3 regions of the Bacillus seohaeanensis genome follow, and region 3 is predicted to be linked to each of the others. Evidence: riboswitches for the same ligand, from Rfam matches in the RefSeq annotation. Region 3 holds a riboswitch; each other region holds the start of a gene.
The links. Region 3 has a riboswitch for S-adenosylmethionine ahead of ACFSUL_RS03550 (hypothetical protein). Riboswitches for the same ligand answer to the same signal wherever they lie in the genome.
Positions count from the first base shown of each region.

Region 1: another riboswitch for S-adenosylmethionine. It lies ahead of ACFSUL_RS15600 (methionine biosynthesis PLP-dependent protein); the one in region 3 lies ahead of ACFSUL_RS03550 (hypothetical protein).
Region 2: another riboswitch for S-adenosylmethionine. It lies ahead of ACFSUL_RS00500 (Na+/H+ antiporter NhaC family protein); the one in region 3 lies ahead of ACFSUL_RS03550 (hypothetical protein).

Region 1 covers NZ_JBHUMF010000031.1:451,254-458,629, reverse strand. Annotated here, with positions in the region: gene metH (methionine synthase) at 1-685, opposite strand, end outside; gene ACFSUL_RS15610 (bifunctional homocysteine S-methyltransferase/methylenetetrahydrofolate reductase) at 666-2,528, opposite strand; gene metC (cystathionine beta-lyase) at 2,542-3,723, opposite strand; gene ACFSUL_RS15600 (methionine biosynthesis PLP-dependent protein) at 3,716-4,837, opposite strand; SAM riboswitch class I at 4,931-5,042, opposite strand; gene ACFSUL_RS15595 (hypothetical protein) at 5,287-5,730, opposite strand; gene ACFSUL_RS15590 (DUF1002 domain-containing protein) at 6,022-6,957, opposite strand; gene ACFSUL_RS15585 (zinc-binding dehydrogenase) at 7,212-7,376, opposite strand, start outside.
Region 2 covers NZ_JBHUMF010000001.1:93,079-100,454, forward strand. Annotated here, with positions in the region: gene ACFSUL_RS00480 (DNA-3-methyladenine glycosylase) at 1-381, shown strand, start outside; gene ACFSUL_RS00485 (divergent polysaccharide deacetylase family protein) at 510-1,295, shown strand; gene ACFSUL_RS00490 (hypothetical protein) at 1,279-1,866, shown strand; gene ACFSUL_RS00495 ((S)-benzoin forming benzil reductase) at 2,326-3,081, shown strand; gene ACFSUL_RS00500 (Na+/H+ antiporter NhaC family protein) at 3,187-4,482, opposite strand; SAM riboswitch class I at 4,728-4,832, opposite strand; gene ACFSUL_RS00505 (MFS transporter) at 5,303-6,490, shown strand; gene ACFSUL_RS00510 (NAD-dependent epimerase/dehydratase family protein) at 6,802-7,376, shown strand, end outside.
Region 3 covers NZ_JBHUMF010000008.1:114,528-121,903, forward strand. Annotated here, with positions in the region: gene ACFSUL_RS03535 (PAS domain S-box protein) at 1-1,739, shown strand, start outside; gene ACFSUL_RS03540 (methylated-DNA--[protein]-cysteine S-methyltransferase) at 1,770-2,228, shown strand; gene rluF (23S rRNA pseudouridine(2604) synthase RluF) at 2,347-3,054, opposite strand; gene ACFSUL_RS03550 (hypothetical protein) at 3,196-3,633, opposite strand; SAM riboswitch class I at 3,752-3,906, opposite strand; gene ACFSUL_RS03555 (carbon-nitrogen family hydrolase) at 3,981-4,763, opposite strand; gene ACFSUL_RS03560 (pyridoxal phosphate-dependent aminotransferase) at 4,954-6,129, shown strand; gene ACFSUL_RS03565 (aspartyl-phosphate phosphatase Spo0E family protein) at 6,516-6,737, shown strand; gene ACFSUL_RS03570 (ZIP family metal transporter) at 6,782-7,376, opposite strand, start outside.

The DNA.
Region 1 (7,376 bases), on a different contig from region 3:
TCGCACAATTCAGCCCGATAACAGCTGGTTTCATATGCTCAAGAGAAAGGTAAAATGCTTCGATACTTTGCCCTGCCAATGTTGTTCCCATCGGTTCAATTGTTCCGGATATCATGATAGGAACTTCTGAATTAGTTTTTGTAAAAGCTCCTTGTATACCTAAGTAGGCGGCTTTCACATTTAAGGCATCTTGGCATGTTTCTACTAGTAGAATATCAACTCCACCTGCAAGTAGACCTTCTGCTTGTTCTTGATAAGCATTTTTTAGCTCATCAAAGGAAATACCGCCTGTAACAGACAATGTTTTTGTCGTCGGTCCCATCGCCCCTGCGATAAATCGCGGCCACTTATCTGTACTGTATTTTGATACCGATTTTTTGGCGATTTCAACTGCTGTTTTGTTGATTTTAAAAGCATGTTTACCTAGTTCATACTCGTCTAGAACGACACTCGTTGCACCGAATGTATTTGTTTCAATAATGTCAGCCCCAGCTTCTAAATAAGCATCATGTATCGTTTCGATTACGTTAGGTGCTGTTAACACAAGGTTTTCGTTACAGCCTTCCAACTCTTCTCCTCCAAAGTCTTTAGGTGTAAGATTTGCCTGTTGGAGCATCGTACCCATTGCCCCGTCTAATACAAGTATTTTCTTTTGCAATTGTTGCTCAAATAAAGTGCTGCCCATATAGAACCCTCCTTTCTTTTCCTGTCTTCAGTTGAATATATCGTACAAGTTCAATGCTCACATCGTACCTCGTAAAAGGTGTAATAAGATAGACTCCATTAAATAATTCCAATGCAACATCTAATAAGGATTTTGCTATTCGCATTCCTTCCGCTTTTGCATGTGCTGCGTTTTTCCCGCTAGCACGCGCCATTAATTCTCTTACTTTATCTGGTATCTTTATTCCCGGTACTTCATGATGGAGAAACTCAGCGTTCTTTGAACTAGTTAATGGCATAATTCCAATAAATATCGGTGTTTCTAAATGTTTGGTAGCCTCATATATATCTACAAGCTGTTGGTCACCATATATAGGCTGACTTATAAAATAATCTACACCAGATGAAATTTTCTTCTCCAGTCGTTTTACTGACGCATTTAAATGTCGGAAATTTGGATTGAATGCTCCGCCAACAGAGAAATTTGTCTTTTCACGAAGAGATTGCCCGGAAAAAGAAATTCCTTGATTATTTTGCTTTATTAATTGAATCAACTCCATTGATGAAAGGTCATAAACGGAAGCCGCTCCAGGGAAATCGCCAATTTTAGCTGGGTCGCCGGTTATCGCTAATAATTGGTTAATTCCTAGTGTATGTAGCCCCATTAAATGTGATTGAAGCCCTATTAAATTACGATCTCTGCATGTTATGTGGACTAAGGGCCTTACATTATATTGAGATTGAATGATGGAACCAATTGCAGCGTTGCTAATTCTCGGCGAGGCAAGCGGATTATCTGCTAATGTTATAGCGTCCACTCCTGCTTCTTTTAATGCTTTTGCCCCTTGAAAAAATAAATCGGTGTTCAAATGTTTCGGTGGATCAAGTTCGACAATGATGGTTTTTTTCTCTTTTACTGTTTCATGAAGATGTGGTTCTAGGGGCTTGTGATCTGCTACTTCTACTACTTCCTTCCGCAGTTTTACTTCTTTTTCCGTTACAGGCTGTCTATTTTTTAATCCTTTTACCATTGCTTCAATATGCCCTGGGGTTGTTCCGCAACATCCCCCAATTAATCTAGCCCCTTGTTTTCTAAATTCCTCGGCATAACGACCAAAATAGTCTGGTTCGTCTGTATAGTAAAATCTGCCATCCTGGTAATTTGGCAAACTGGCATTTGGATAAACAGATAAAAAACTAGTCTTTGGCAAGGCCACTTCCTCTAGTGAGGATATCATGTGATAAGGACCAAGCCGGCAGTTTATCCCAACAACATCCGCACCTTGCAATTCCAATTGTTTAAGGGCTGTCGAAATTTTTGTTCCATCCTGCAGCACCCCCGGTTCATGGGAAGAAACTTGCGAGATTACTGGAATAGACGTCTCTTTTTTGGCAATCGTCAACACAGTCGATAATTCTTCAAGATCATAATACGTCTCAAGAAGAATTCCATCAACTCCTTCCAAAAGAAGACAATAGAGCTGCTCACGGAAGCTTCGTTTTATTTCCTCTAGCGTAACTGCATTCTTTTTTATTCCCCTTATCCCACCGATTGTACCTAGAACATAGTTGTCTTTCTTATTTACTGCTTTTTTTGCAAGTTGAACAGCCTTCGTATTTATTTCCCTTACAGAGTCCTCTAACCCATACCGCGTGAGTTTTTCGTAGTTTGCTCCGTAAGTATTTGTTTGAATAACATTAGCCCCCGCTTTAAGATATGCTTCATGAACTCGGTGTACTTCGTCAGGATGAGACAAGTTTAATTCCTCAAAACAGCGATCGATTCCATAAGAGTAAAGGAGAGTCCCCATTGCACCATCGCCAATAAGGACGTTTTCTTGCAGTGCATCCTTTAATGTCTTCAAATTTTTTCTCTCCTTATCCAGTAATTTTATTTGACGCTAATTGTATTTTATTTATTGCTTGCCCAAGGTCCTCAATAAGATCTGTTGCATTTTCTAACCCGACAGATAAGCGTAATAGTCCATCTGAGATTCCCCTTTTTTCCCGCTCTTTTTTCGGCATTGATGCATGTGACATTTTAGCTGGGTAGGATAATATCGTTTCGACTGCACCAAGACTGACAGCAAATACAGGAATTTTCGTGTGTTGAATCAGTTGTCGTACCGCATCTTCATTTTTTAGTTTGAAAGAAAGAACGGCCCCTGGACCTTCTGCTTGTCGAACTTGAGTGGAATATCCGTTATGGAATGTAAAACCGGGATAGTACACATCTTCTACTAATTTTTGACTTTTTAAAAAACTGGCGATTTTATAGGCTGACTCCGATGCTTCTTTTAGACGGACATGAAGTGTCTTCAAACCTCTTAATACAAGCCAACAGTCTTGAACACCTAAAATAGAACCAAATGAATTTTGTAGAAATGCAAGTTTTTCCGCAAGGTCTTTTCTTTTGACGATTGCTAGCCCTGCAACAACATCACTGTGTCCAGCAAGAAACTTTGTAGCACTGTGCAAAACAACGTCTACACCTAGTTCAAGTGGCTTTTGCAATAACGGCGTCATAAACGTATTATCTAAAAACGTATAACAACCATTTGCTTTCGCAAGTTTTACGACAGCTTCAATGTCAGTAATTTTCAGCAAAGGGTTTGATGGTGTTTCCATATAGATGACTCGCGTATTATTCTTTATCGAAGTAGCTACCTCGTTAAGGTCCGTCATATCAACGAACGTATACTCTACACCGAAACGAGAAAGCACTTCTGTTACCATTCGGTATGTTCCCCCATAAACGTCCTCTGAGATGAGCACATGATCTCCCTGTTGAAGTAGCATAAAGGCTGTAGAGATGGCAGCCATCCCGGATGAAAAAGCAAATCCCCTAGTACCGCCTTCAAGTTCTGCAATTGTTTCCTCCAATGCTTCGCGAGTTGGATTACCCGACCGACTATAATCATATTTTCCAAATTGATCAAATTCGAATTGATGAAAAGTTGAAGAATGATGAATCGGGACACTTACCCCACCAGTCTCTTTATCTGTCTTAAAAGCATTATGAAGTAATTTTGTTTGAAATGAATAAGGCTCTCTACTCATACGTAATAACCTCCTCTTCCACTTTGGATAAAACGGCTTTTAATTCCTCCAATAAGTCATCAATATGCTCAATTCCAACAGAAAATCGCAGTAATCGATTGCATATCCCTTTCTCTATACGAATAGATTCAGGGATGTCTGCATGTGTCTGAGTGGCAGGATACGTAATAAAACTTTCTACTCCCCCTAAGCTTTCAGCAAATGTAATAAGTTGTAATTTTTCAAGAAAAGGCGCAATCCATTCTTCTTTTTGAATTCGAAAGGAAAGCATTCCTCCTTTATTTGGATAAAAAACATCTGTAATGAGTGGATGCTCTCGTAAAAATTGAGCAATTTGCTTTGCATTTTTTTCTTGTTCTCTAACTCTTAATGTTAATGTTTTTATTCCTCTGATTAAAAGCCAACAGTCAAACGGAGAAAGGACTGCCCCGGCCGCATTTTGATAGTCACGAAGCTTGTTACATATTTCCTCTCCAACAGCAATGACTGCTCCCGCTAAAACGTCATTATGCCCACCTAAATACTTAGTAGCACTATGAATGACTATATCAGCACCTTCACTAATTGGCTGCTGAATAATCGGAGTATAAAACGTGTTATCAACTAGTAGTAACAGGTTGTTTTGTTCGGTCAGTTTTGCTATTTCTTTTAAATCTGTTTCTTTCATTAATGGATTTGTAGGAGTTTCAACAAATATTGCCTTTGTGTTTTCATTAATTTTCTTTCCGACTAGTTCCTTGTTGCTTGTGTCAACATAGTGAAAAGTTATCTCGTATTGGTGTTCGTAATGCTGAAATAACCTATAAGTTCCCCCGTAAATGTCTTCTGACACGATAAGTTCGTCGCCTGATTGAAATAAAGAAAGGATACATTGAATGGCAGCCATACCTGAGCTGAAAGCAAACGCTTCATCCCCTTTTTCAAGGTCTGCCAAGGAAGATTCTACTATTTCCCTTGTCGGATTTGATGTTCTAGAGTAATCAAAGCCAGTAGATTTCCCCAATCCTTCATGACGGTAAGCGGTTGAGAGATAAATAGGTGTACTCACAGTACCTGTTTCCTTCTCACTTCTATTTCCAATTTGAGCTATATTCGTTTCCAATCGATACGTCACTGCTCTCTCTCCTTTTCGTTGTTCTATTATCAGAGAAGAAGAGGGAATAAAAAAGAGCCTTCAATAAGAAGGCTCAGAATGTGTATATTCTCCCTCTTATCTTCCAAGTTGGCTTCACCAACTTGCTGGAATTAGCACCATACCCATATTTCGGCTGGTTGCTGAGGTATCGACGGGCCAGTCCCTCAACCTCTCTTGATAAGATTGCTTTATGAAATTAAATTGAACTTTCCCATAATTTACATGAACATGGGGCTAATGTCAATTGAAAAAGCGGAATTTTTCTAATATTTTATTATATTTATCGTTATCTTAATTATGATTGTAATTTTAAAAATATAAAATAGAGCTTTAAGCGATAGGAACTATTCGCCATTGCAGGATAAAAAACAACAGGAATAACCAAATACGCAAAATAGTCATTCCTGTTATGCAACGTTTATTTAAAGTTAATAATATCTTTTGTCATTATCAATTATTTCTCCACCGAGGTACCCTAACCCTAGTCCTAATAATCCGGCACCAAGAGTAGGGTTTAATCCATACCCTCCGCCATATCCTCCAGGATTTCCATAGCCTGGACCGAAACCACCATATCCTCCAGGGTTTCCATAGCCTGGACCGAAGCCGCCGTATCCTCCAAAGCTTCCATAACCTGAACCGAAGCCGCCGTATCCTCCAGGATTTCCATAGCCTGGACCGAAGCCGCCATGTCCTCCAGGGTTTCCATAGCCTGGACCGAAGCCGCCGTATCCTCCAAAGCTTCCATAACCTGAACCGAAACCACCGTAACCTGGGTCGTATCCTTGACCAAATCCGTTACCTAGGCCACCACCGATTTGTCCATTTCCCCAAGGGCTTCTAATTGGCGATATCTTTTCGTTTCTGAGCATGAGCAAATTGCTCCCCTCCATTTTAAATCTGACTTCTTTATTAGCCTATTTAAGCAGTATTTTTTGGGAAGGGCTTTTGTCCTTGTTTTGGAAAAATAAATATTATCTTGAAAAAAACCACTGGTAGCTGCTGTCCTCCTACCGATTCGTTATAAAAATAGTTGATTACAATAATATAGTACAAGTGCCATTGATACTAGCGTAAGAATCGCCATACACTAAATGAGAAACAAAAAAGCTGACCATTAAAGAGAAATTCTCCATATGGTCAGCCCTTTTTATTAAATTAAATCAAATTAAATTTTTAAAGAAATTAGCTACCGATGTAAAAAAGTCCGAAATTGCTTGAATCACGCTGCTGAAAAAATTTGAAACCTTTTCACCAAATCCCTCATCTTTTACGAAATCTTTAATAGTTGATTGAATTTCAGATGTCAAATCTTCTAATTGTTGCTTTACGTTATCGAAGTCAATATTAATGGCACGCATCTTTTCGAACAAATCGATAAGTAACTGTCGATCCTCAGGACTTAATTCAATATTTAAGGATTTTAATTTTTCTTCTACGATTTTCTCTACTTCCTCTTTCGTTGCGGGATTTTGATCAGCCATTTCCTTTTTAATTTCTGTAAGGAGTTCACTTACTTTCTCTTGATTCATGCCTTCTTCTTTAGCAAGCTCTGTTGCTACGTTTAATTCTTCGTTAGCTACTTCCATTCTAACCGTGTCTAACTTTTCTCCGCCTTCGTCATATGCCTTATAAATTCCAACAAGGGCAGAATGACCACTCACTTTTATCGGGGAAGCAACTTGCACTGTCGCGTTTTCAATACCTGCAGTTAGTAATGCATTTGCATACATGGAGTTCGTTACTTCTGTTATATTTGCTGGAGTAACAATATCAACCTTAAGCCCTTCTCCTTTTTCCTTACGGGTAATTTTAGCAGAGGAAAACATACGGGCATTTCTATCTTCTCCTTCAATGTAGTTAACAAGGTCTTCTCCTGTAGCTATAATTTCTTCCACTTGACTTGTATCCTTTACCTCAAGGAGCTTTTGAACCTCTTGTTTTTGTTCAGTCGTAAGTGTTTCGCCATATACGACAATAGGTAAACCGAACTTTTCATTGATACTCTCTGTTTCATTATCAGCAGCCTTAACGGACTGTATCCCACTAAAGCCAACTAAAACGACTAGTGTCAATAGTATTGCAGTAATACGTTTCATAAATTTTCTCCTTTATCATTTCTAAAGATGAAGAATGAACCAACGTTATTATACATGTTTTCTAGTTAAAACTCATACGGCTATGGTCGTATCTTCTTTTAATAGGACGTTTTTTCGTTTAAAAAGTTTCATTATTTCTGCCTTTATTTATTCCTCCATCGAAAAATGCCCTGCATTCCATAAAAAATGTAGACGTCAAGGTCTTTATTTTCTATAGAAGTACAAGGCATTCTTCGTTCTACTGTAAAAGTAATTTAGCTAGTAAAAGAGAAAGTGACTTTACCAAAGTTTTGACTTTCTTTTAAATAGTGAAATGCTTCTTCAAAATCTTCTGGTAGAAACGTCTTATCGACAATAGGCTTGATTTCATGTTTTTCAATAAAAGCTAACATTTCATGCATTTCTTCTCTACTACCCAT
Region 2 (7,376 bases), on a different contig from region 3:
TTTGGTGAAGCGGGATTCGTGTATACATATGCCATGCATACGCACTGTCTTGTAAATGTGGTAAGTGGACCAGTTGAAAAACCAGAAGCAGTGTTGATTCGTGCCGTGGAACCTTACGAGGGGATACCATTAATGGAAAAGAGAAGAGCAAAACAGCCGAGAAAAAATTGGACAAACGGACCTGGGAAACTAACAAAGGCGTTAGGAATTACAATGGAAGATTACGGTCATCATTTTACAGCTCCTCCGCTATTCCTAGCAGAAGGATATAAACCAACAGAAATTGCAGTAGGCAAAAGAGTAGGCATTGAAAATACAGGAGAGGCACGTGATTATCCTTGGAGATTTTGGGTGAAGGATAATCAGTATGTGTCAAGGTGATGCAAGTCAGCTGTGGAAGTAACTCGAACAACTTTGAAAAGTAAATAACTGCAAGGTTTCTATTAATGCGGGCATGATAAAAGAAAAAGCAGCTTACACTTAAGTTGTTCATTTAAGGAGTGACTTGGATGAAATACTTCCTTTTAATTATCATGTTCTTTTCTTGTTTTTCTTCTGCAGCTTCTGCACGAAATATATTACTGCACGAGGCACATGGAAAAGAGTTAGCCATTGTTATTGATGACCTTGGCAATAATATGAAAGGAACGGATCAAATTTTACAGCTTCCTGTGACGTTAACGGTAGCGATTATGCCTTTTTTATCGACCTCAGAGAAAGATGCAAAAAAAGCCCATCAACTTGGTCATGAAGTAATTGTACATTTACCGATGGAGCCAATTTCTGGCAAGAAGAGTTGGTTAGGGCCAGGTGCCATCACAACTGACTTAAGTGATAAGGAGATTAGAAAAAGAGTAGAGGCCGCTATAGATGGGGTTCCTCACGCGGTAGGAATTAACCATCATATGGGATCAAAAGCAACAGCAGACGAAAGGGTAATGAGAATAGTACTTGAAGTTTGTAAAGAACGTGGATTTTACTATCTTGATAGTAAAACAACAGGGAAAAGTGTCATCCCTAAAATGGCAAAAGAACTAGGAGTACCCTATTTAGAAAATAACTTATTTTTTGACGATATTTATACGATTCAACATATAGTGAAACAAGCAAGAAAGCTATCACAAAATTTAGAGGAAGATGTTCAAGCAATTGCAATCGGACATGTTGGCATACCAGGAGAAAAAGTTGCTACAACCTTAGCAGAGTTTCTTCCGCTATATAAACAAAAAGCCAACATCGTACCATTATCAGACCTAATCCAGGAATATCATCTAATAGATGAGAGCATGCCATAAAGAAAAGCGGAAGCGGCTCGTTCAGCTCGCGAAGAAAATAGGGATTACCCTCAAAAGGCGCCTTTTGCCTTTAGAGGGAAATCATCTTTTTCACAGCGAGCTAGCCGCTGAAGCTGGCCATAAAGAAAAGCGGAAGCGGCTCGTTCAGCTCGCGAAGAAAATAGGGATTACCCTCAAAAGGCGCCTTTTGCCTTTAGAAGGAAATCATCTTTTTCACAGCGAGCTAGCCGCTGAAGCTGGCCATAAAGAAAAGCGGAAGCGGCTCGTTCAGCTCGCGAAGAAAATAGGGATTACCCTCAAAAGGCGCCTTTTGCCTTTAGAGGGAAATCATCTTTTTCACAGCGAGCTAGCCGCTGAAGCTGGCCATAAAGAAAAGCGGAAGCGGCTCGACCAGCTCGCGAAGAAAATAGGGATTACCCTCAAAAGGCGCTTTTTGCCTTTAGAGGGAAATCATCTTTTTCACAGCGAGCTAGCCGCTGAAGCTGGCCATAAAGAAAAGCGGAAGCGGCTCGACCAACTCGTGAAGAAAATAGGCATATTTCTTCCCATTGTTCGATACATTTTTATATAATTTCATTGTTTAGTGCAAAGGTGCATTTTAATAAAAGGTTGTTTGTATGAAAAAAAGTATTTTTAAGCATCGTAAAATCGTTTAGGGTAACCAAAATGAATCGATTCTATACCACTTTGGCACTAAATTTGCTTTTTTTATATTAGATAGTGGCGGCTTGGTTTCATCTACCATGTGAGTTTTTCGTAAAGAGTGTTGCTTTTTAACTGAAAACTAAGTTGGACCTACTAAGTTGATTGGAACGGAGGGCACTTGACTCCTGCGGGAAGAGAGGGAAGTGGGAGACCCCACAGGCGAGAAGCCGAGGAGGCTCCCATTCCTCCCCAAGGAGTCTTGTGCCCGTATCGGAAATCAACGGGTAAAATCCATAGCTGAAAACAACAATCTATGAGAAAAGAGCTTAATAAAAAGAAAAAATTCTAAGATGAATAGGTAGATTAAATAAGGGAGCGGATGAAAATGAATTATGCGATAGTGACTGGCGCTTCGAGAGGTCTTGGTGAATCCATCGGTAAGCTATTTCTCGAAAGTAATACAGCATTAATTACCATTTCTCGATCAAAAAATGAACAACTTGAAAAGCTGGCAGCGGAAAAAGGATTACCTTTTCAGCATTTCTTTTGTGACTTGTCTGTAGGATTAGAAACGGAAAAGGTTTTTAAAGAAGTAGCTTCCGTCGTGTTCAATGAAGATGTAAACAAAGTATATTTTGTTCAAAATGCTGGTCTTGTAACACCGATTGGTCAAGTAGGGCAGCTAGATACGAAAGCAATGGAAGACAGTCTTCATGTCAACTTGCTTTCTCCGATGATTGCTACAAATGAAATGCTACATGCAGCGACGGAAAGCAAGGCAGAACTCATAATTGTCAATATTAGTTCAGGTGCAGGAAGCCGTCCGGTACATGGTTGGGGTACATATTGCACAACGAAAGCGGGATTAAATATGTTCACGGAAACAGTTGCACTCGAACTTTCCAAAAATCATAGTAAACATAAAGCGATTGCTTTCAGCCCAGGAATTATGGATACCGACATGCAAGGAACAATCCGCTCCTCTACAAAGGAATCTTTTGATGACATAGAGAAGTTTCAACGATATAAAAAAGAAGGAATGCTTCGTGATACAGATACAGTAGCTCAAGCATTAATGGGATTACTGTTAGGGGACAAAATAGAAAGCGGGAAATTATATCACGTGAATAACTTGCTATAAGTTGCAATGAATAAAAGGTGTAAACGGGCTTAGAAGCCTTTTCTCCCTGTTTATTCCGAAATAAAAAGCCTGCACTGACCTATTGGTCGATGCAGGCTGAAATAGTTATGCTACTTTTTTCCGTGTGAACTTCGGAAAGTCCAAATAGATTGCTATTATACCACATATGGCAATGAGGATTGGATAAAATGCATAGGAAAGGATACTAACAGGGGAAATTCCCGCTACTTCCGCTGCAACTAGCATTTGTGCCCCGTAAGGAAGCAACCCCTGAACAGCACAGGAAAAAATGTCTAAAATACTTGCTGATTTACGACGATCAACTTCGTACTTGTCCGCAATGTTTTTTGCTAGAGGACCGGCAATAATAATAGAGATAGTATTGTTGGCAGTTGAAAGATTAGTAGAACTGACCAACCCAGCCATTGCAAGTTGTGCCCCTTTATGCGAACGAACATTTCTTGTCATATAGTAAAGTAACGCTTGGATACCACCGTTATGACGAATGATTTCGACAACACCACCGATAAGCATAGCGAGAAAGGCGGTTTCTCCCATACCAAGCATTCCTTCCGTTATACTTTGAAGGTAGGAAGAAAATGTGAAGCTCCCATCAATAAAACCGATGATCCCGGAAAGTAAAATACCTCCAAGTAAGACGACGAACACATTCAATCCAATGAGTGCTCCAATCAAAACTCCCAAGTAAGGAATAATTTTTATCGCATCGAAGTCACCAACATTAACTGTCGTTTGATTCCCTTGTGTCATAATAAGCAAAATAATAACCGTTACAATTGCTGCAGGTAAGACGATGAAAAAGTTTACTTTGAATTTATCTTTCATTTCAGTTTGTTGTGTTCTAACAGCTGCAATTGTCGTATCGGAAATAAACGATAAGTTGTCACCAAACATAGCTCCTCCGATAACCGTTGCCATCGCTAGTGTGGAAGAAATATCTGTTTGTGTACTAATGCCAAGTCCAATCGGTGCAAGTGCAGCAATTGTTCCCATCGAAGTCCCCATCGAAAGCGAGACGAATGCAGCGATAATGAACAAGCCTGCAATCAACATGTTTTCTGGGATAAAAGATAATGAAAGGTTTACCGTAGAATCCACTGCACCCATTCTACTAGCAGACTCAGAAAAGGCCCCTGCTAATAAAAAGATAAATACCATAATGATAATATCTGTGTGACCAGTACCCTTCGCGAACAATTCAATTTTAGTAGAAAGCGATTCTTTCCTGTTCATCACTAAGGCTACAATAGCAGCGATTAATATAGCTGCAAGTACTGGAAAAGCATAAAAGTCCCCGGTAATAATCCCTGCACCTAAAAACAACGCAATAAATATAACTAATGGCAGTAAAGCCAACAAACTACCTTTTTGAGAATCCAAGTTAAGCACTCCTTTTTAATTTTCATGTTGTCTAGCTTCAGCGAGCTAAACGAGCCACTTCCGCTTTTCGCTTGTCTAGCTCCAGCGGCTAGCTCGCTGTGAAAAAGATGATTACCCTCAAAAGGCAAAAGACGCCTTTGGAGGGTAATCCCTATTTTCTTCGCGAGCTAAACGAGCCACTTCCGCTTTTCGCTAAAAAAACCCCTTCTAATAAGAAGAGGTTTCCACAATAAAAAGAAACGCTCTTCTTATCGTTCAAGCTACTTGCTTGCTGGATGTGGCACAGCACTCATAAAGAGTCCGCTGCCGAGGCTTCATTGGACCAGTCCCTCCGCCTCTCTGGATAAGAAGAAAATCGTATATATTAAAATTCCTTCCCATACTTTAATGCGTTTCAGAGAAAAAGTCAAACGGAAACAGTTGGATATTGATCTTTGTGCTTAATAGACGTTCCTTCTGTTCTTAACAATGGAGGTATGATTTTACATAAAAAGGTAGTTTGTCCAGAAAACCAAAGAATTTGTCTAGAAAAGATAGAAAGGTGTCCAATAAATCAATAGAATTGTCTAGAATAATAGAGAAAGTGTCCAGTAACCCCTAAACTTTGTCCAATAATAGATTCAAGAATGTTTATTCCACTATCTACAGGCTTTTTCATGTTAAATACTAGCAACAAGTGGAGAAGCAATACTCATAAAAGAAAGAAAAAAATGTTATTTACATTCCAGCAGTATCCATCTAATATTAGACTGATAATGTAAAATAATGTTTATGTTTATAAAAGTCCAGCATTTTAGGAAAAGCTTCAGGGGGATACAGAATGAATAAATCTAATCGTAACCAGATTTTCACATTAAAAGGCTTTTATTTACTTACCTTTTTTGGTGTCGGAAGTCTTACTCCATTATTAAGTGTGTATTTAAGTGAAGTAGCGCATCTTAGTGGTTCGCAAATAGGGACGATTATGTCGATTGGGCCCATTGTGATGATCTTTTTCCAGCCACTTTGGGGGATGGTGAGTGACAAAACAAATCGACCTACACTGGTTCTTGGGATTACGACCTTTTTAGCAGGAGTGTTTGCACTAGGATATTTACCAGTAGGAAATTATATTGGCTTTTTTCTTGTCGCTTTTTTAGTAGCAGTTTTTCAAAGTGCGATTATTCCAGTTTCAGATAGTATTAGCTTAAAGTATACAAGTAAAGTAGGGTATGATTACGGCAATATTAGGCTTTATGGTTCATTAGGCTTTGGATTGGCAGTTTTTTTAATGGGGCGGTTTTCAGAAGGGGCAATCGGTCCGACGATTATTTTCTACTCCTTCTTTGCCTGTTTGGTTATTGCAGCATTTATATCTATTGGGTTTCCTAAAGAGAAAGCAACGGTAAAATTAGATTTAAAAGCTGGGATAAAAGAGCTGTTTAAAATAAAAAGGTTTCTTTTATTCTTGGCAGTTACTTTTCTAGTGTTTGGTCCCAACCTTGCAAATAATACGTATTTTGGTTTGTTTGTAGAAGATTCTGGTGGAACATATGCTGGAATTGGGTTGGCGTTTTTGATAGCGGTACTATCGGAGGTGCCATTTATGAGATTGGCTGGAAACTGGATAAACAGGTTCGGCTTACTAACAGTGGCATTACTTGCGGGAGCTGCTTCCCTTATCAGATGGCTCTTTTATTTTACAGAACCAAGTTTATGGCTTGTGTACGGTTCTTCCGTTATGCAAGGGTTGGCAATTGGATTATTTATTCCTGCGGGGTTGCAATATATTAGGGATATCACTCCTGCTCATATTACCGCAACGGCCGTTACTATTTACTCGGCAATTGGAAACGGGTTGGGGAACTGGTTCAGTACTTTTGTTGGGGGATTTGTAATGGAAAACTTCAGTATTTATGCTGTGTATTTATTCTTTGCCCTCCTTTCCTTCATTGGTGTTCTTCTTTGCTTTGTGTTAATGAAGGAGGAGAAAAATCAAACAATAGCATATGTAAAAGCATCCAGTTAAATAAAAAATATATTTTTTATTTAACTTCCTTAAAACAATAATGGGTGTCCTCTACAGGTCATAGAATGGTAGAGGGCACTTTTTTTGTATGAAAAAGAAGGATTTCTGAAGAGTTTAGCTAATAACTAAGATGGAAAAGATGTTCATAGTGGGATACCTGCATACATGGGATGGAACAAATGAAAAAATAGTAGTTCTTCGGTCTCGTTCGACGAACAAGATAAACGTAAAGCTGGTATTCTTGAAGCAGAAAAAGCATATGTATGTAAAGTTACACTAACGGACAAGGAGTCCATTAAGGAGAATGTACAATGAGGATTCTCATACTAGGTGGAACATCGTTTGTTGGCAGGCATTTTACAGAAGAGTCATTAAAAAGAGGCTTTGACGTTACGTTATTTAATCGAGGAAAGACAAATACAGAGCTTTATCCAGAGGTGGAGAAATTAATTGGAGACCGGGATGGCAATTTAGAAAGCGTAAAAGGAAAGCAATGGGATATTGTTATCGATACGAGTGGGTATGTTCCTAGAGTAGTAGAGCAATCTATTGAGGCTTTAAAAGGGAATATCGGTCATTACGTGTTTATTTCATCCATTTCCGTTTATAAAGATTTTCGAGAAGGAAGAAGAGCGGAAGGAGATCCGGTAGGGAAACTGGAGAACGAGCAGATAGAAGAAGTAACAGGGGAGACGTATGGTCCGCTTAAGGCTCTCTGTGAAGAAGTGGTTACAAGTGAGCTCCCTGACAAGAATCTTATTATTCGCCCAGGGTTAATCGTTGGTCCTTATGATACGACAGACCGATTCACATATTGGGTAGACCGCTTTTCGAGAGGTGGAGAAATCCTTGTGCCTGGTACGGGAACAAGAGAGGTCCAATGGGT
Region 3 (7,376 bases):
TGTTGTCTAATATTTTTCAACAAGCTGCAGAAAGTATCATTTTATTTGATTCTAAAGGGAAAATTAACGATGTGAATGCTGCCTTTTGTAAGCAAGTAGATATGGAAAAAAAAGATTTGTTGAAGCGTGATATTCGATCGTTCATACCAGAGAACTTTGTATATAAGATTGAGAAGGTTCAAGAATTATTGGATAATAATCGCAGAGCTAGGGGAGAAATACCGATTCAGCACACAAACGGTGTTTCTATTGTCGAATTTACGACAAGTCCAGATGTACATCATAAACTGCATATGGCGATTCTGCGAGATGTTACGGAAAAAAGAAAAATAGAAATGCAATTAAAAAGAAGTGAGGAATTATTTAAGGATTTATTTGATGAAGCGATCGATGCTATCGTCCTTTGGGATCATGATGGTAGAGTATTAAAAGCCAATCAGTCAGCATTAAAGACGTTTGAATGTTCACTGTCAGAAATATTAACAAAGAAAATCAAAGACTTTGTTTACCCATTAGAGCAACAAAAGTTTGATACTGTGATGGAGGAATTGAAAAATAAAGGAGCCGTTCGGGATGAAATTTTATTCCTAATGCCGAATAATCAATTAAAACATTTAGAGTTCACTTCTAAACTTCATTCTGGTGATGGATATAACATGACAATTTTCCGAAACGTAAGCGAACGTTATCAAATGGAAAAAGAGTTGAGAGAAAGCGAGGAAAGGTTTAGAAAAATCTTTGAAGGTACGTTAGATGGCATGCTACTTACTAATCATAATTATGTCGTTGTTTATGCGAATCCAGTTGCAAGTGATATTTTAGGATTGGAAAAGGATCAATTAATTGGAAAAGATATTAGGGAGATACTCAATATCAGCTCAGAGGAAGAAAAGGATTACCGAGATTATCTAGTTAGGTTGAAAGAGGAAGGACAAGCAAGTTTACTGAGGGCCATTCAATTAGACGATGACAGGACGCAGTATATAGAGCTTTCTTCTAAGTATAATCTACTCTCTAATCTGAATTTGACTGTTATGAGAGATATCTCTGAACAAGTTGAAATGCAGGAACAATTAAGAAAATCTGATACACTCAGTGTTGTTGGGGAGCTAGCAGCAGGGATTGCCCATGAAATACGTAATCCGATGACAGCGTTAAAAGGATTTATTCAGTTGCTTGAAAACAGTGTAGACAGTAAACATGATATGTACTTTAATGTAATAAAGTCAGAACTGCAAAGAATTGAAACGATTATTACCGAGTTTTTAATCCTGGCAAAGCCACAAGCAATCCAATACCAGGAAACGAACCTTGAGAAGATTATGAGGGATACAGTCGAACTACTTAATGCACAGGCTATGATGCATAATGTCCAATTTGATCAGCATTATCAGAAGGACCTACCACTTATTATTGCTGAACCGAATCAATTAAAACAGGTATTTATCAACATCATAAAAAATGCGATTGAAGTAATGCCAGAAGGTGGAGTTAATTCTATCTACATGGAAAAAACGGATGAAAATATGATTCATATCTTGATCAGAGATCAGGGAATAGGAATCCCAAGGGACAAACTGAAAAAGCTTGGGGAGCCTTTTTATACGACGAAAGAACGGGGAACTGGATTAGGACTTATGGTAAGTTACAATATAATAAAAGAGCATAATGGAAGAGTGAAGGTAGAAAGTGAAGTAGGAAAAGGAACAACATTTCATTTATACTTACCAGTCAAGTAAATTCGCGCTTATAGGGAAGGAGCTAATAGTTTGCCTCAAGATACTATAATAATAGACAGTCCTGTTGGAAACTTAGAGATCAGTGCAGATGACACTGGCTTAATTAGAGTCGAGTTCGTAACAAATAACGTTACTGAAGAAAGTGAGAATCCGATACTAATAGAAACTAAAAAACAGCTAGATGAATTTTTTTCGGGGCAACGAAAAGAATTTGATCTTCCCTTGCATATAAAAGGGACAGCCTTTCAAAAACAGGTTTGGGAAGTGTTGAAAACAATTCCATACGGCGGCATCTTGTCTTACCAACAAGTAGCAGAAAGGATCCAAAACCCTAAAGCTGTCCGAGCAGTAGGGCAAGCAAATAAATCGAATAAATTTCCAATTATTATTCCATGCCACCGGGTTATAGGGAAAAACAAAAAGCTTACAGGTTACGCAGGGAAACAGGTGGATAAAAAAGAAATACTGCTTAGTTTGGAAAAAAAGTAGAATAGAGTATCGTTTTTCAGTTACTCTTTTTTGGTAAAAAGTAAAGGGCTAAGCATATTTAAAATATGCTTAGCCCTTTTGACTACAAGCCAATCAGCTAACGATTAAATCCTCTTTTTTACCACTCTTTTGGCTCGTAGTTTAGCTCTTTAAATAATTGATTGCGTTCTTTCTTTGATAAATCTCTCCACTGTCCAAGGGGAAGGTTTCCTAAATGAATATTCATGATTCGGGTTCGTTGCAGTCTATAAACGTCGTATCCTAGCTCAGCACACATACGGCGAATTTGGCGATTTAACCCCTGTGTTAAAGTGATCTGAAAATCAAATTTTGATAACTGTATTACTTCGCAAGGAAGTGTTTTTGTACCTAATATTTTTACTCCCTCTGACATCGCCTTTAAGAATTCAGGAGTGATCGGTTTATCTACTGAAACAATATACTCTTTTTCATGCTTATTTTCGGCACGCAAAATTTCGTTTACAATATCTCCATCGTTCGTGAGGAGTATTAAGCCGTCTGAATCTTTATCTAATCGTCCAATATTATATATTCTTAATGGATGATTGACTAAATCAACAATATTTCCCTTAACATTTTTCTCCGTTGTGCTGGTAATGCCTACAGGTTTATTTAAGGCAATATAGACATTATTTCTTGCCATCCGGATTGGGTTCCCACTTACTTGGACATCGTCCCCAGGCTCGACTTGGGCACCTATTTTTGCAACTTTTCCGTTTATCGTGACTCTTCCTTCACTAATTAATTTATCTGCACCGCGTCTAGATGATTTTCCAGACTCGCTAATATATTTATTAATTCGCATGATAACCACACCTTTAAGTTGAGGATTGTTTTATTAGAATACCCAACTATCGCCTTATTTTCAAGAACTTTTCAAGACTTCATTTGAATTAGAGCGAGGAAGTTAATCGGAAAATTTACTTTTAGAGAGAGTAGGCATTATTTATTGACCTGATGAAATTTCCCTGTATGATTCTTCAACTTCAATATGAATACGAATTGCTGTGTGCAATAGGTCTGTTTTTGCTTCGTTAATGGAGGTAGCTCTTCTCACCATCTTTTCTAACCTGTTTAAAGCCCTGGATATGTTTTCAGAAGTAGGCCGTGAAGATGCCAAATAGTCTTTATAACTTTGAAAATATTTTACGAATTCTTGAGGGTCTTCTGTGTCAACAGCATTGGCAGCAAGCGCTAAGCCGTAAGCTGCTGTAATTTCCATTGCAGGAGCTTCGTTCACTTTTGATAATGCGATTGCTTCATAAAAGTCCTCTATCTTATAAAGGTGAAGGTATTCTATATTAGGAAGTTTTTGTTGATTTAAAATAGTTAAATGATCTTCATGCCACGCTAGGGATTCCGGGATAGTATGTGTTTGTGTCATGATATAACTCCTTTACTTGCATATGTATTTTATATAGGAGGCTTTTCAATTGTGGGTTTGTGCACATAGAAAAGCCTCTTTCTGATGAAAGAGGCTTGAAGTTCAATATGCTTCTCACCTCTTATCTGCCAGAAAGTATCCTTCCTGTTGGAATTAGCACCGTGCCTTACTGTGGACTATGCCAGGCGAGTAGTTCGCCCCGTTTTACAACGGTATTACGGTCGGTTGCTGGGCATCATAGGGCCAAATCCCTCCGCCAGCTCTTGATAAGAGTTAAATATTAGTTTGTTTATTTTTACTTGAGATGTATAATATCCCAAATTATTCTAATTGTCAACTTTTACTGCTTAATAAAAGGAAGGTCGTCTATCTTGAAAAATAGGTATCTTTTTTCTTACTTTCTCTACTTCTGTGAAATCTATTTCTGCATGGATAAGTTCCTCATGTTCGGAACCTTCAGCTAATATATCTCCCCATGGATCGATAATAAGAGAGTGGCCTGCAAATTCATTATTTAGATCAGCACCGACCCTATTGCAGGCAATAACAAAACATTGGTTTTCAATGGCTCTTGCTTTTAATAGTGTTCTCCAGTGATCAACCCTAGCTAGTGGCCATTCAGCGACAACAAAAATTACTCTTGCCCCATTTATTACATGTTTTCTAATCCACTCTGGAAATCTGATATCATAGCAAATCAGTCCTGCCATTTGCGTGTCGTTGAGCGTGAATAACCCGTCTTCTTCTCCTGGTAACAAATAGTGGTGCTCATCCATAAGCTTGAAAAGATGTAGTTTTGAATATTTTTTTACTAGTTCTCCTTGGTTATTTATGGTAATCATTGTGTTTTTTACACCGTTTTTTGTCTTTTCTGGAATGGATCCGCCGATAATATGAATTTGATGTTCCGCTACAAGTTTCTTCAAAAATTTAATACTATTTTCTCCTCCTAGGTCACTTATCTCGTCGATTCTTGTTAAATCATACCCCGTCGTCCATAACTCAGGAAGAACGACAAGCTCTGCTCCTTGTTCGCTAGCCTTTTTTAGCCATTCTTGCACATGAATTTTATTTTTGTCTGGTGCACCAAAAGCAATATCTATTTGTGCAATAGCAATCTTCATTCCCATATTAGTTCCCCCTCGTTATCATTTTCGAAAAATTTTTACTTTACATTCTTTCGTTTCCGTTATATCATTTGTGACTAGAAATTTAAAGTAAAATAATTAAGAATATTGTTAATTGTCCTACGCGCATTCGAAAGGGATTTTGGTGAAAGGTAAAACAGAAAAATTAATAATCGTCTGGCAGGTGGTAAAAATGAAAACATTTAATCAATCAGATTTGTTGAAGTCTCTGCCTCAACAATTTTTTGCATCTTTAGCAGCGAAAGTGGAGAAAGTTACGGAAGAGGGGCATGATGTTATTAATTTAGGACAAGGAAATCCAGATCAACCGACCCCTTCGCATATTGTCGAAAGTTTGCAAGAGGCAGCAACTTCTCCAGTTAATCACAAGTATTCTCCATTTAGAGGAAAGCAAGAATTTAAAGAGGCTGTAGCTAACTTTTATAAGAGAGAGTATGAAGTAGAAGTCAATCCTAACACGGAAGTTGCAATACTTTTCGGTGGTAAAGCAGGGTTAGTGGAACTTCCACTATGTTTATTAGACAGGGGGGATACTGTACTTGTCCCGGATCCAGGATATCCCGATTATTGGTCAGGTGTTACGCTCGCTGGTGCGCAAATGGAAACGATGCCGTTGAAGGAAGAGCATCATTTTTTACCTGTGTATAGTGATTTAGAAAAAGAAACATTGGAAAAAGCAAAACTAATGTTTTTAAACTATCCAAATAACCCAACGGGAGCAACTGCTTCGCAGAGATTTTTTGAAGAAACAGTTGAATTAGCGAAGCGAAACGATATTTGTGTTGTGCATGATTTTGCTTACGGGTCTATCGGTTTTGATGGAAATACGCCAATTAGTTTTCTACAAGCAGAAGGTGCTAAGGATGTTGGTATAGAAATTTACACACTATCTAAAACCTATAATATGGCTGGGTGGAGAGTCGGTTTTGCTGTAGGGAATCAAAGTGTAATAGAGGCTATCAATTTACTTCAGGATCACTTATATGTAAGTATTTTCGGTGCCGTTCAAGATGCTGCTATTACCGCTTTAACAGACTCGCAAAGATGTGTTTTGGAACTTAGAGATACATATGAAGAACGCAGAAATGTGTTAATAGAAGGGCTACAAGAAATTGGTTGGGATGTAACAGCACCTAAAGGGTCGTTTTTTGCTTGGTTAAAGGTCCCAGATTCCTTTACCTCTGTAGAATTTTCCGACTACTTACTTGAAAAAGCAAAAGTTGTCGTAGCACCTGGAATTGGATTTGGAGAATACGGAGAGGGCTATGTAAGAGTAGGTTTATTGACTGATTTAGACAGACTAAGAGAAGCAATCAATAGAATAAAAGATTTAGGATTATTTAAATAGAAAGTAAGTCAAAGGTCCGTCCCTCACTGCGTTAAAGCGACGAGGGACGGACCTTTTTTTATTGGAAAAGATAAAAATTTGTATGTAAATAATAGTTTTATGGGAGTACTCTATGTCTAGTTCTAGCGTCTAGAGACTCGAGGTCTTTTTTTTAGAAAGCTTGTCGTATCCGGGCAAATCGCTTCTATTTTTGTACTGAAAAATTTGTCAAATGAACGAGTATTCATTGTTGTTTTGTCTATTTTTGCGAATCTATTTACTTTTATGTTAATAGTTGGGATAATGCTCTAGTAATTAGTATTTCAACTTCAAAGTAGTCATCATATAGGTAGATTCTTAGCAGTGCAAACGTATCCATTATATGAAAAAGGGGTCTTGGAACTAACATGTATTCTTCTATTAAGAAAATTTTCCTATTAATATTAATTAATAAAAAGCGATCAAAAATGATAACGGTTGGAAAAAAATATGGGTTAACGAACAAGCAGACAGTTTTATATAGTCAGCAGCTTGATAAGCTATTAGATCAATATCAAAAATTAAATAGTAACAGTAAAGAAATGAAGTCATCACCAACAATTAGTGAATACAAAGCTTCCCATTATTAAAATATCAAAAGAAAAAGCTGTTGCATTACTACAACAGCAAGTCGTTAAAACATGTCAATTAACATAATCATAAATAATATTCCAACGATAAACGAGTAGGTAGCCTTCCGCTCATTTCCATCACCATGACTCTCAGGAATTAATTCCTTATATATAATAAAAAGCATTGCACCAGCAGCAAAGGCGAGTCCGTACGGTACTAAAAAGTCAACATAGGTTGTAAGGTAAAAACCTAGTAGACCTGTAACGATTTCAATTGCTCCAGTCAAGGTTGCAATAATAAAGGCTTTAAAGCGATTAATTTTCTGATTTACTAAAAATAAAGCAACTAAAAAACCTTCTGGAGCATTCTGAAGTCCAATAGCAAATGCAATTAGGTTCCCAGTGTCGCTTTGTTCAACAGAGTAACTCACCCCGACTGAGAGGCCTTCTGGAATGTTATGCAATGTTATTGCAGCTATTATCAACATTGCTTTTTCATCAAACTCAATCCCATTTTTTGAGTGTTCGAGGTCAATATGAGGGATATTTTTTTCCATAATAGTCAGAATTGCCACACCAAGAAAAATCCCAACGACTAATGGAAGTAATCCACCGCTTGTTAGTGCTTCAGGGATCAGGCTAAGCATTGAGGCTGCC